Regions from separate parts of the Variovorax multivorans genome, predicted to be linked through region 1. Evidence: riboswitches for the same ligand, from Rfam matches in the RefSeq annotation. Region 1 holds a riboswitch; the other holds the start of a gene.
What was found. Region 1 has a riboswitch for thiamine pyrophosphate ahead of ACSFCA_RS13195 (purine-cytosine permease family protein). Riboswitches for the same ligand answer to the same signal wherever they lie in the genome.
Positions count from the first base shown of each region.

Region 2: it holds a riboswitch for thiamine pyrophosphate, as region 1 does, so the genes downstream of both, thiC (phosphomethylpyrimidine synthase ThiC) here and ACSFCA_RS13195 (purine-cytosine permease family protein) in region 1, are expected to answer to the same signal.

Region 1 covers NZ_JBPJZL010000004.1:591,847-597,702, reverse strand. Annotated here, with positions in the region: gene ACSFCA_RS13210 (aspartate aminotransferase family protein) at 1-790, opposite strand, end outside; gene ACSFCA_RS13205 (TetR/AcrR family transcriptional regulator C-terminal domain-containing protein) at 905-1,639, shown strand; gene ACSFCA_RS13200 (adenylate/guanylate cyclase domain-containing protein) at 1,626-3,518, opposite strand; TPP riboswitch at 3,720-3,820, shown strand; gene ACSFCA_RS13195 (purine-cytosine permease family protein) at 3,897-5,237, shown strand; gene thiD (bifunctional hydroxymethylpyrimidine kinase/phosphomethylpyrimidine kinase) at 5,176-5,856, opposite strand, start outside.
Region 2 covers NZ_JBPJZL010000019.1:49,231-55,086, reverse strand. Annotated here, with positions in the region: gene ACSFCA_RS32375 (AraC family transcriptional regulator) at 1-807, shown strand, start outside; gene ACSFCA_RS32370 (thioredoxin family protein) at 883-1,209, opposite strand; gene ACSFCA_RS32365 (HAD family hydrolase) at 1,261-1,953, opposite strand; gene thiC (phosphomethylpyrimidine synthase ThiC) at 2,017-3,900, opposite strand; TPP riboswitch at 3,991-4,096, opposite strand; gene ACSFCA_RS32355 (YchJ family protein) at 4,123-4,557, opposite strand; gene ACSFCA_RS32350 (sensor histidine kinase) at 4,614-5,856, opposite strand, start outside.

The DNA.
Region 1 (5,856 bases):
TGGTGAGGTCCGAGCGGATGCCCAGCTTGTTTGCCAGCCCGTGCGGCGCCAGGCGCGAGGTCATCACCTCGTCGAAAACCAGCAGCGCGCCGACGCGCGTGGCCGATTCACGCAGTGCTTGCAGGAAGTCGAGGCGCCCCGGAATGCAGCCACTCGCGCCCTGCATCGGCTCGAGCAGAACTGCGGCGATCTCGGCGCCGTGCTTCTCGATCTGCTCGCGCGCCGTCTGCGCATCGTTGTAGGGCAACACGAGAAAGTCGAACGGCACCGTCGTCGGCAGCGGCTTTGCGCCGAAGCCCAGCACGCCGCCGTGATAGCCGCCCGCAAACACCACGATCTTGCGACGCCCCGTAAAGTGCAGCGCGGCAGTCAGCGCCATCAGGTTCGCCTCGGTGCCCGAGTTGGTGAAGCGCAATTGCTCGATCTGCGGAAAGCGCTCGCAGATGAGCCTTGCCAGCCGGCCTTCGAGCAGGTTGTGGCCCGTGAGGTTGATGCCGCTTTGCATCGCCTCGGTGACGGCTTCACGGATCTCGGGCGCGGAGTGGCCGTAGACGCCGGCCGTGTACTCGGCGATGAAGTCGGCATAGCGATGGCCGTCGGCGTCCCATAGCGCGGCCCCCTCGCCCTTCGCGATGGTCAGCGGAAACGGCGCGTAGAACAGCACCGAACGGCTGTTGGCGCCAGGCATGTAGCGCGCTTGCTCCTCGAACTGGCGGTGGCTGGCGGGGTTGCTCTCGGTGAAGCGCTGGTGGGCCCCGGCAAGGGCCTGGTCGATGGCGGCATGGGTCATGGCGGATGTCCTTCGGGTGGTGATGCGATCGTCGCTTGCAGCGCAATTTATTAGTCAGTGATCAATTAATATTATTTATACCGTCAATCAACCTGCAGCACAATGCCCGCAACCATGACGAAGAAATCGCCTCCCAAGCCCCGCACGGCCGGCCGCCCCGCTGGCGGCGGCGCCCTGACGAAACAGCGCATCGCCGAAGTCGCACTGGCGCAGATCGACGAATTCGGCCTAGGCGCCTTCAGCATGCGCGAGGTCGCGGCGCGGCTCGACGTCTATCCGGCCACGGTGCACTGGCACGTGAGCACGCGCGAGGCACTGCTGGCCGCGGTAGCCGCCACCGTCATGGCCGAAGTCACTCCGCCGCCCGGCAAGCTCGCCTGGCAGGCATGGATCGCCGAACTGTTCCGCCGCTGCCGCACCGCGGTGCGGCGCCACCCCAACGTGGCGCAACTGCTGGGCGCGCAGCTGGTGTCGAACGGCAGCCTGCCGATCGAGCTGGTCGAGGGCGTGCTGGCGGCGCTGACCGAGGCCGGCTTCGAGGGCGAGCCGCTGCTGGAGGCCTACAACTGCGTGATCGCGGCGATGCTGGGCTTCCTGACGATGGAGTTCTCGCCCCTGCCCGTGGACAACACCCAGGCCTGGGCCGAGGAGCTGCGCGAGCGCGTGCACACGATTCGCCCGCTCGACCACCCGGTGCTCACGCGCAACCTGGCGCAACTGGCCAACAAGGCCTTCATCCTGCGATGGGACAACGGCACCACCGTGCCGCTCGACAGCAGCTTCGAGCGGCACATCCAGATCACCATCGACGGGCTGGAGGCGTTCGCGCGCAGGGTCAGGGCTGCCTAGGCCCCAGCAGCTCGTACAGCACCATACGCGTCTGCCTGCCGCGCAGCTCGGCCATCTCCTCGATGCGGCGCGTGGCGAGCCGCCCGCCCAGTCCCTCGAATGTCGTCTCCGAGATCAGCGTGCGCGTGCCCAGTTCCTTGTTGGCGCCCTCGATGCGGCTTGCCGCGTTGATCGCATCACCGATGGCGGTGTAAGACAGCCGGTTGCTCGACCCGAGCACGCCGGCGATCACGTGCCCGGTGTGGATGCCTACGCGCGTGCGGAATTCGTGCAGGCCTTCGTCACGCCACTTGCCGTTGAGCACGTCCATTTCGGCATGCAGTTCGAGCGCCGCGATGCAGGCCCGGTATTCCGCATCTTCCAGATCGGAGGGCGCGCCCCACAACACCATGATGCCGTCGCCCATGAACTTGTCGACCACGCCGCCATGCCGCGCAAAGATGCCGGCCGCCAGGTTGAAGTACTCGGTCAATTGCCTCACGAGCACATCGGCTTCCATCGATTCGGAGATGGTGGTGAAGCCCTCCACGTCAGTGAACATCGCGGTGATGCGGCGCGGCGAGCCGCTGGGCGCCAGCGCGTGGCCCTCGGCAACGAGCTGGCGGATGATGTCCACCGGCACGAACTTGCGAAAGGCCTGCAGGCTGCGCGCCGATTCGTCCAACGCCTGGTTCAGATGCTGGATCTCCAGCACCCGGCTCGGCTCGAGCGGCAGGTTGTCGAGCTCCAGCCGCCCGATGCGGCGCGCGACGAGCGCGAGGTTTTCGATCGGCTGGGTCACGAGCTTCGACAGCCGCAGCGAGATGAACAGCGCGATGCCGAGAAAGCTCAGTGTCAGAAGCAATGACCACAGCACCATGCGCTGCAGGCCGCCCAGTAGTAGCTCTTCGGGCTCCCAGCTGACAAGTTGCCACCTGGTGTGCGGTATGTGCGACGTCTGTACGAGATAGCGGCGCCCTTCGTGCTCGATGGAAAAAGCCATGTCGTCAGCGCCGTCCGCCGTGCTGGCGGCGAGCATGTGTGCATGTAGGGCGCCGAGCACGCCGCTGTCGGGCGATTCCAGCCGGCGCACGGGGTCGGGGTGGTCGCTGCGCGCAATCACGTGATGGTCGGAGCTCAGCAAGGCGCTCTCGCCGGTCCCCAGCGCGCCGAAGATGCGCACGAGCTTCGACAGATGCCCCAGCGACACGTTGCCGTCGATTACCAGCTGGCGTGTGTGACCCTCGTCGTCGACACGTGCGCTGGGCAATGAATGGCCGATTGCGAGCTCCCGTGAGTCGCTCATCAGGAAAGGCTGGGTCCACACGGGTCCGTGCGCCTTCATAGCCTCGCGATACCAAGTGCGCTTTTCGGGATCGAAGTCGCTGCGGTAGGCCGAGATGGCCGTCGTAGCGAAGCGCTGTTTCGCATCGCCGCCCTCGGCGTCGGGCGAGCGCTTGTACTGCCAGGTTTCAGTGCTGAAGTCGGGGCCGCGCAGAACCTGCCGGATGGCCGGGGTCGGGTAGCGCACGGCCATCAGCACATGCCCGTCGTCGGTGGCCACGTTGATGCTATCGAGCTCGGGGGTCTGCTCGAGCATGGTCCAGAGCATTTCGGCGGTCTGTTCGCCATCTTCGCCGGTGGCGTGCACGCTGGGCGAGTCGGCGATCGAGCGGATGACTCCCTCGGTCTTGGCGAGGAAGGCGAGCACGTTGTCCTCGACCCGGTCGTGGTTGATCTTGTGCGAGGCCGTGCCCACCCTGGACACCAGCTTCTCCGCGGCCCAGTAGCCGAATGCCACCAGCAGCAGCGACTGCAACAGCGCGACGGCGCAGATGATGGTGCCTACGTCGACCCTGAAGCGGCGCAGGCCGGAGCCAGCGAAATCCCTATCTGCCATGCAAGTCTTTCTTCATTTCTTGTTCCTGCTCGCTTATCGGCGCGCGCTCCCGTTTCTTTGATTGGCAGTTCTTCTTTGGGCGCCGATTCTCTCGTGGCCTGCGCACGTTCTACGGGTTTTCCCTTCCTCGCAAAGGCACGCATGCTGTTGCGACTTCCCCGCAGGGGATAAACTCCGGCCCGCGCCGTGGGTTCCTCGCGGCGTACTTGCTAGGGGTGTTGGGCGGCTTGCCGTCCGGCTGAGAAAGTCCCTTTGAACCTGATTGAGGTAATCCTCGCGCAGGGAAGCTGGTCCGGTGGCCTCTCACGTTCTCTCGCGTGATGGCTGCGCCACTGGGGCCCCGCCCACCTGCCAAACCTTTTGCACTGGAGCAAATGGATGGCAAACGACAACAACAACGACGCGATCGTCTCGAACGAGGCGCTGACGCCGCTGCCCGCGTCCCAGCGCGTGTTTGGCTGGCACGACCATGCTTCGCTCTGGTTCAGCCTCGGCGTGGGCCTGCTGGTGATGCAGATCGGCGCCTACCTGGTGCCGGCTGTGGGCACGCGCGATGCGGTCATTGCCATCGTGCTGGGCTCCTGCGTCGGCGCCGGTCTGCTGGCCTGGACCGCGCGACTGGGCTGCGAGAGCGGCCTGGCCAGCGCCGGCCTGATGCACGCCACCTACGGCAGCGCCTTCGCGCGGCTGCCGGTACTGCTCAACATCGTGCAGCTGGTGGGCTGGACCACCTTCGAGCTGGTCATCATGCGGGAAGGCACGCAGGCCATCGGCCAGTCGGTGGTCGGCCCCTCGCTTGGCACCGCCTGGGGCGGCGTGCTGACCACGCTGCTGTGGGGCGCGGTGCTGCTGGCGCTGCTCGCGGGTTCGATGGTCAGGCTGGTGCGGCGCTTCGTGAGCCGCTTCGGCCTGCCGCTGGTGGTGCTGTCGCTGATCTGGCTCACATGGCAATTCGCGACGCGGCTTCAGGCCAAGGGCCTGGACGCCTTCTGGGCGCGCCTGGGCGACGGCACGATGGGCATGTTCAGCGCGCTCGACCTCGTGATTGCGATGCCGGTGTCGTGGCTGCCGCTGGTGGCCGACTACGCGCGACATGGCAAACGTAATGCCGGAGGGCTGGGCAGCGCGTTCAGCGGCACCTGGATCGGCTATGCGCTGGCGAACATCTGGTGCTACGCATTGGGCGTGATGGTGGTGAGCGTGGCCGAGCCCGGCGTGAGCCTCGTCACCGCGCTGCTGCTGGCGCAGGGCGGGCTGGTGGCGCTGGGCCTGATCCTGATCGACGAGCTCGACAACGCGTATGGCGATGTCTATTCGGGCTCGGTCTCCACGCACAGCCTGCTGCCGCGCTGGAGCGTGAAGCGCTGGGGCCTGCTGCTGGCCGCGCTGTGCATCGCATTGGCGCTGGTACTGCCGATGCACACGCTGGAGCCCTTCCTGCTGCTGCTCAGCTCAGTGTTCGTGCCGCTGTACGGCGTGATCATCGGGCGGCTGGGCAGCGGCCAGTCTGTGTCGCCGGCCGGCACGCGCCAGATCGATCTCGGTGCGGCGCTGATCTGGATCGCGGGCATCGCGGCGTACCACGCGCTCGCCAAGTGGGCGCCGCAGTTCGGCTCTGCCCTGCCGACGCTGGCGGCGACCTTCGTTCTGGCCTGGCTCAGCCGGCCGAAGCTGACAACGGCAGGCGGTGCGTCGGAACTGGCGCAAAGCCGTGGTTGAGGGGGCCATGACCCGCGCCGATCTTCACATCCGCACCGGCAGCCATCGCGCCGAGGATGTAGGCACGCGCCCGTTCGACCGCCTCGGGCAGCGCCGCACCCAACGCAAGGTGCGCGGCAATGGCGGACGACAGCGTGCATCCCGTGCCGTGCAGGTTGCGGCTGGCAATGCGCCTGGAGGCCAGCCGCCTTCTTTCGCCGCCCGATTGCAGGAGCACGTCGACCACTTCGTCGCCCGGCAAATGACCGCCCTTGAGCAACACGGCCTTCGCGCCGAGTGCGAGCAACTCGTTTGCCGCGCCATCGAGCGCATCGACGCCATCGATGGCATGGCCGATCAGCAAGGCGGCTTCGTCGAGATTGGGCGTGACGACCACGGCGCGCGGGAACAGTTCGCGCACCAGCACCTGCACCGTCTCGGCTGCGATCAGGCGGTCGCCGCTGGTGGCGACCATCACAGGGTCGAGCACCACGTTCTTCAGCTGGTAGCGGTCGATGGCCCAGGCCACCACTTCCACCACCTCGGGCGCATGCAGCATGCCGAGCTTGACGGCATCGACGCCGATGTCTTCCACCACGGCCTGGATCTGCGCCTTGAGGAAATCGGGCGGCACGCCGTG
Region 2 (5,856 bases), on a different contig from region 1:
CTCGGCTGGTTCTCGCGGCGCCTGCCCTGGGGCACCTACGGCCTGCTGTGCCGCGCATCTCTGACCTCGCCCGACCTGGGCGTGGCCCTCAAGCGCTGGTGCCGCCACCATCGGCTGCTGACCGAGGACATCGGCCTGTCGCTCGACGTGGCCGGCGGCGTGGCCACGCTGCGCATCGCCGAGAACGTCCCGCTCGACGACGCCTTCCGCGAGTTCTGCCTGGTGACCACCCTGCGCTTCGTGCATGGCTACATGTGCTGGGCCATCGACTCGCGCATTTCGCTGCGGCACGCGAGCTTTCCGTTTGCCGCGCCGCCGCACAGCGACGCCTACCCGCTGATGTTCACGCCCGACGTGCGCTTCGACGCGCCGCAGGCGGGCATCAGTTTCGACGAGCGCTATCTCGCCCTGCCCTTGCAGCGAGACGAACGCGCGCTGCGCACTATGCTCAGGCGCGCACTGCCGCTCACAATCCTTCAGTACCGGCGCGACCGCCTGCTGGGCCAGCGCGTGCGCGAGCTGCTGCGCTCACGTGCCAGCGAGGCCACCACGGCCGAGGCGCTGGCCGGGTTGCTCAATGTGTCGAGCCGCACACTGCACCGGCAGTTGCACGAGGAAGGCACCTCGCTGCAGGCGCTGAAGAACGAGGTGCGCCACGAAATGGCCATCGACCAACTGCGCCGCACCACGCGGCCGATCAAACAGGTGGCGCTGGCGGTGGGGTTTCGCAACGAGAAGAGCTTTTCACGTGCGTTCCTGCAGTGGACGGGGCATGCGCCTCGCGACTTTCGGCAGCAGGGGCTGTAGCGGAGGGCGTTTGGGGCACGTTCGGGGTGCGTGCGGATGACACCGTCGGCGTGATCGCGCCCCGAGAATGACGCGTCAACTGGGCTGCGCGATCAACGCAAGCGCATCGGCAATGGATTGGCTGTCTTCAGGCCGCACCAGCTTCGCAACCTGCTTGCCATCGCGCATGAACACCAGCGTAGGCCACAGGCGCACGTTGAACGAACGACCCAGCGGACGCCCGCTGCCGTCTTCGACCTTGATGCGGCGAATATCCGGGTACTTGGCAAAGGCCTCGGCGATGTTCGGCTGCGCGGCCTTGCAGATGCCGCACCAGTTGGTGCCGAACTCGACCACGGCGGGGCCGGTGAGCGCGTCGATCTCGCTGCGATCGGGCTGCTCGGTTTTGTATTCGGAAGTCATGGGAAGTGGTTCCTGCGGCTCGGGAGTTGCGCCCTGCATTCCACCAGAAACTCAGGCCGCCTGCAGCCCGTAGCCCGAAAGCAGCGCCGGCAGTTCGGACATGTCGCTGAACACCTTCACCGCGCCCACGCTCAGCAGAGGGCCGGGGCCGCTGTGGCCCGATTCGCCGGTGCTGTAGCCGAACACAGTGGCTCCTGCAGCCACGCCGGCCATTGCGCCGGTAACGGTGTCTTCGACGATGGCGCAGCGCTTCGGGTCGACACCGAGCGCTTCCGCCGCGGCGAGGTACACGTCGGGGTACGGCTTGGAGCGCGGCATCTCGTGTCCGCTGAAGATGCGGCCCTGGAAATAGTCGAGCATGCCGACCTTGGCAAGCTGCAGTTCGACCTTGTGGCGGTCTGCACCCGATGCGCAGGCAATGCGGCCCTTGAGCCTTGAATGGATTTCGCGGATGGCGGCGGGCGCGTGGGGAATGGCGACGAGGTCGCGCTCAAGTGCCTCATTGCGGCGGGCGCGGAAGGTCTTGAGCCAGTCGTCGGTGATCCTCACGCCGGTCTTCGTCTCGATGAGCGCAGCCTCGTCCTTCACCGCCTTGCCGGTGAAGGTGTTCATCGATTCCTCGGTCGTGATGTGCCAACCGAGCTCGCCGAGCATTTCGGCGAGCACGCGGTTGGTGATGGGTTCGGAATCGACGAGCACGCCGTCGCAATCGAAGAGAACGGCGGAAAAAGGAAAGGGGGTCATTGCGGTGCCGGAGTTCGGTGATTGACCCCATGGTAGCAACGCCCCCTTTTCGCAGGAGGAAGCTCAGGCTATCGAACGGATCGGGATGTACATTTCGCCGCCGCCCGCCATGAATTCCTTCGACTTCTCTTCCATGCCCTCGGCCATGGCGGCCGCCTCGGCCACGCCCTTCTTCGCTGCGTATTCGCGCACTTCCTGCGTGATCTTCATCGAGCAGAACTTGGGCCCGCACATCGAGCAGAAGTGCGCCACCTTGCTCGAATCCTTCGGCAGCGTCTCGTCATGGAATTCGCGCGCCGTGTCGGGGTCGAGGCCCAGGTTGAACTGGTCCTGCCAGCGGAACTCGAAGCGCGCCTTGCTCAGCGCGTCGTCGCGCGAGCGAGCCCCCGGATGCCCCTTTGCCACATCCGCCGCATGCGCGGCGATCTTGTAGGCAATGATCCCCTGCTTCACGTCGTCGCGGTCCGGCAGCCCCAAGTGTTCCTTCGGCGTCACGTAGCAGAGCATCGCCGTGCCGGCCCAGCCGATCATGGCCGCGCCGATAGCGCTGGCGATGTGGTCGTAGCCCGGTGCGATGTCGATGGTCAGCGGCCCGAGCGTGTAGAACGGCGCCTCGTGGCAGTGCTTGAGCTGCTCGTCCATGTTCGACTGGATCATGTGCATCGGCACGTGGCCGGGCCCTTCGATCATGGTCTGCACGTCGTGCTTCCATGCGATCTGCGTGAGTTCGCCCAGCGTGCGCAGCTCGGCAAACTGCGCCTCGTCGTTGGCATCGGCGCCCGAGCCGGGACGCAGGCCGTCGCCGAGCGAGAAGCTCACGTCGTAGGCCTTCATGATGTCGCAGATGTCTTCGAAGTGCGTGTAGAGAAAGCTCTCCTTGTGGTGCGCGATGCACCACTTGGCCATGATCGAGCCGCCGCGCGACACGATGCCCGTCATGCGGTCGGCCGTGAGGTGAATGAACGGCAGGCGCAGGCCGGCGTGGATGGTGAAGTAGTCGACGCCCTGCTCCGCCTGCTCGATCAGCGTGTCGCGGTAGATCTCCCAGGTCAGGTCTTCGGCAACGCCACCCACCTTCTCGAGCGCCTGGTAGATGGGCACCGTGCCGATGGGCACCGGCGAGTTGCGCACGATCCAGTCGCGCGTGGTGTGGATGTTTTTGCCGGTCGACAGGTCCATCACGTTGTCGGCGCCCCAGCGAATGGCCCACACCAGCTTCTCGACTTCTTCCTCGATGCTCGAGGTGACGGCCGAGTTGCCGATGTTGGCGTTGATCTTCACCTTGAAGTTGCGGCCGATGGCCATCGGCTCGACTTCGGGGTGGTTGATGTTCGCGGGAATGATCGCGCGGCCGCGGGCCACTTCGTCGCGCACGAACTCGGGCGTGATGATGCGCGGAATGGTCGCGCCCATCGGGTTGCCCATCACGCGCCTGGCGCGCTCTTCGTTGGCGAGGTACTCGGCCATCCACTCGCGCTTGCCGTTCTCGCGCAGGGCCACGTATTCCATCTCGGGCGTGACGATGCCGCGGCGCGCGTAGTGCATCTGCGTGACGTTGGCGCCCGACTTCGCGCGGCGCGGCGTGCGCTGCAGTGCCGATGCGCCGGCGCGCAGTTCGGCCAGGCGTTGCGCATCGCGGTCTTCGTTCTTGGCGCCGTCGTCCAGCGCGTGATGCGAGCGGCCTTCGTAACTTTCGGTGTCGTTGCGCTCCAGCACCCAGGCGCCGCGCACGTCGGGCAGGCCGCGGCGAACGTCGATCTCGACCTTCGGGTCGGTGTAAGGGCCGGAGGTGTCGTAGAGCGACACGGTCTCGCCGTTGGTCAGTGCAACGTCGCGCACGGGCACGAACAGGTCGGACCGGCTGCCCGGAATGACGCACTTGTGCGACGCGGGAAAGGGCTCGCGCGTGAGCGAAAGCAGCGTGGTGAACTTGTCGGGGGCATTCATCGGAGGCACTCCTTGTTGAGGAAAGGGTGCTCCGCAATCGCTCGGTGGGCTTCGGGAAGCCCGTCACGGAAGGGGGAGTGACGGACCGAAGCCAGGGAGTGCAGCTCTTCTTACGCCGGTATGACCCGGATCAAGTTCGCGGGTCGGCTGCTTTGCCATCTCAGCACGCCACATGCGTGCACCCCGGAGCGGGGCCGATTGTGCGGGCCTCGGCCCGGTGCGTCAACCCAGGGGTACTTGCAGGTCGCCGTCCAGGTAGTACCAGCGATCGCCTTCCCGCACGAAGCGGCTGCGCTCGTGCAGGCGCGTGGCGGCGCCCGTGGCCGCGCTGCGCTGGCGCGCGACGAACTCGATTTCGGCATGGTCCGCATCGAGCACCGAGCGCGAGCGGATGTCCAGTCCCAGCCATTTGACGCCCGGCTCGAACTCGATCGAGGCCGGCCGCTTCGACGCGTGCCAGGTGGCGAGCAGATATTCGCCGCGTTCCAGCACGAAGGCCGAATAGCGCGAACGCATCAGCGATTCGGCGTCGGGCGCGGGCGTGTTCCCGAAATCGTCGAGATAGCGGCCACAGCACAGGGCGTAGCCGATGGGCTTGTCGCGGCGGTCTGTACGGCCGCAGGGGCAAGGTCCGGTGGTGGGATCGTTGGCGCTCATGAAGACCGCTATTGGAACACCTTGCGGGCAAGGTGCCGATGGGGCAAGCCCCGAGGCTAGGCAGGCCGGCTTGCGGCAATGGCTTCCTGCAGGGCCTGCGCACCTGCCGGCTTGTAGATCAGCGCATAGCCTGCGCGCTCGACCTCCGCCCGCGTCGCATGCGCGGTTTCGCCGGTGAGGACGACCACGTTGCGTGCCTTGCCGACCGCTTGCAGGGCCTGCGCGGCGGCCAGGCCCGAGAGGCCGCTGCCCAGGCGCAGGTCGCTCAGCATCAGGTCGAACACGCCGGCCTGCTGCAAGGCTTCGCGCGGGTTGGCCGCCAGCACCACCTCGTGGCCCCAGGCGGACAGGAGCGAACGCATGGCCTCGCGCACGGGTTGCTCGTCGTCGAGCACCAGGATGCGAAGGGCGGCAGCTTCTTCCGTTGGCCCGGCCGGCACGGCCAGGTCGTCATCTGCCGGTGGCGCGGCCGTCTCGTCGAGCACCAGCGAGAAGGTGCTGCCGCGGCCCGGTGCGGTGCGCACCCGGATGCGCGAACCCATCACCTGCGCCATGCTCGCCACCAGCGACAGGCCCAGCCCGAGCCCGCGGCTGCGGTCGCGCCCGGGGTTGTCGATCTGGAAAAACTCCTCGAACACCTGCGCCTGGTGCCGCGCGTCGATGCCCACGCCGGAATCGCGCACCTCGATGCGCCAAGCGCCCGACGTCACATGCCTGGCGCAGACCAGCACGGTGCCCGAGGGGGTGTACTTGATCGCGTTGTCCACCAGGTTGCCGAGCAGCCGCGCGAGCATGCGCGCGTCCGCCTGCACCGCGGCTTGCGTGGGGCGCACGCGCAGGCGCAGCCCCTTGGCCGCGGCCAGCGCCGCAAAGCGCCCGTGCAGCGCATCGAACAGCGGCTGCAGGCGCATCGGCTCGGGGCGAACGGGCGCCACGCCGCCGTCGAGCTGCGCGATGTCCAGCAGCGCATCGATGGAGCCGCGCAGGGCATCTACGCTGTCGCGCATGAAGCGCAGGTTCTCGGCCGTGGGCGGATTGCGCGTGTCCAGCGCGTCGACGAAGATGGCCAGCGCATGCATGGGCTGGCGCAGGTCGTGGTTGGCGGCCGCAAAGATGCGGGCGCGCTGCGCGGCGAGCTGTGCCACGTGGTCGAGCTGGCGCGACAGCGCTTCGGCCAGGCGCGCGTTCTCGAAGCCGTTCTCGATGGAGCCGACGATCAGCCGGTTCTGCTTGCGCGCATAGTGCAGGGCCGCCACCAGCTGCGACACCGCAAGGCACCCCATGATGACCGTCACGCTG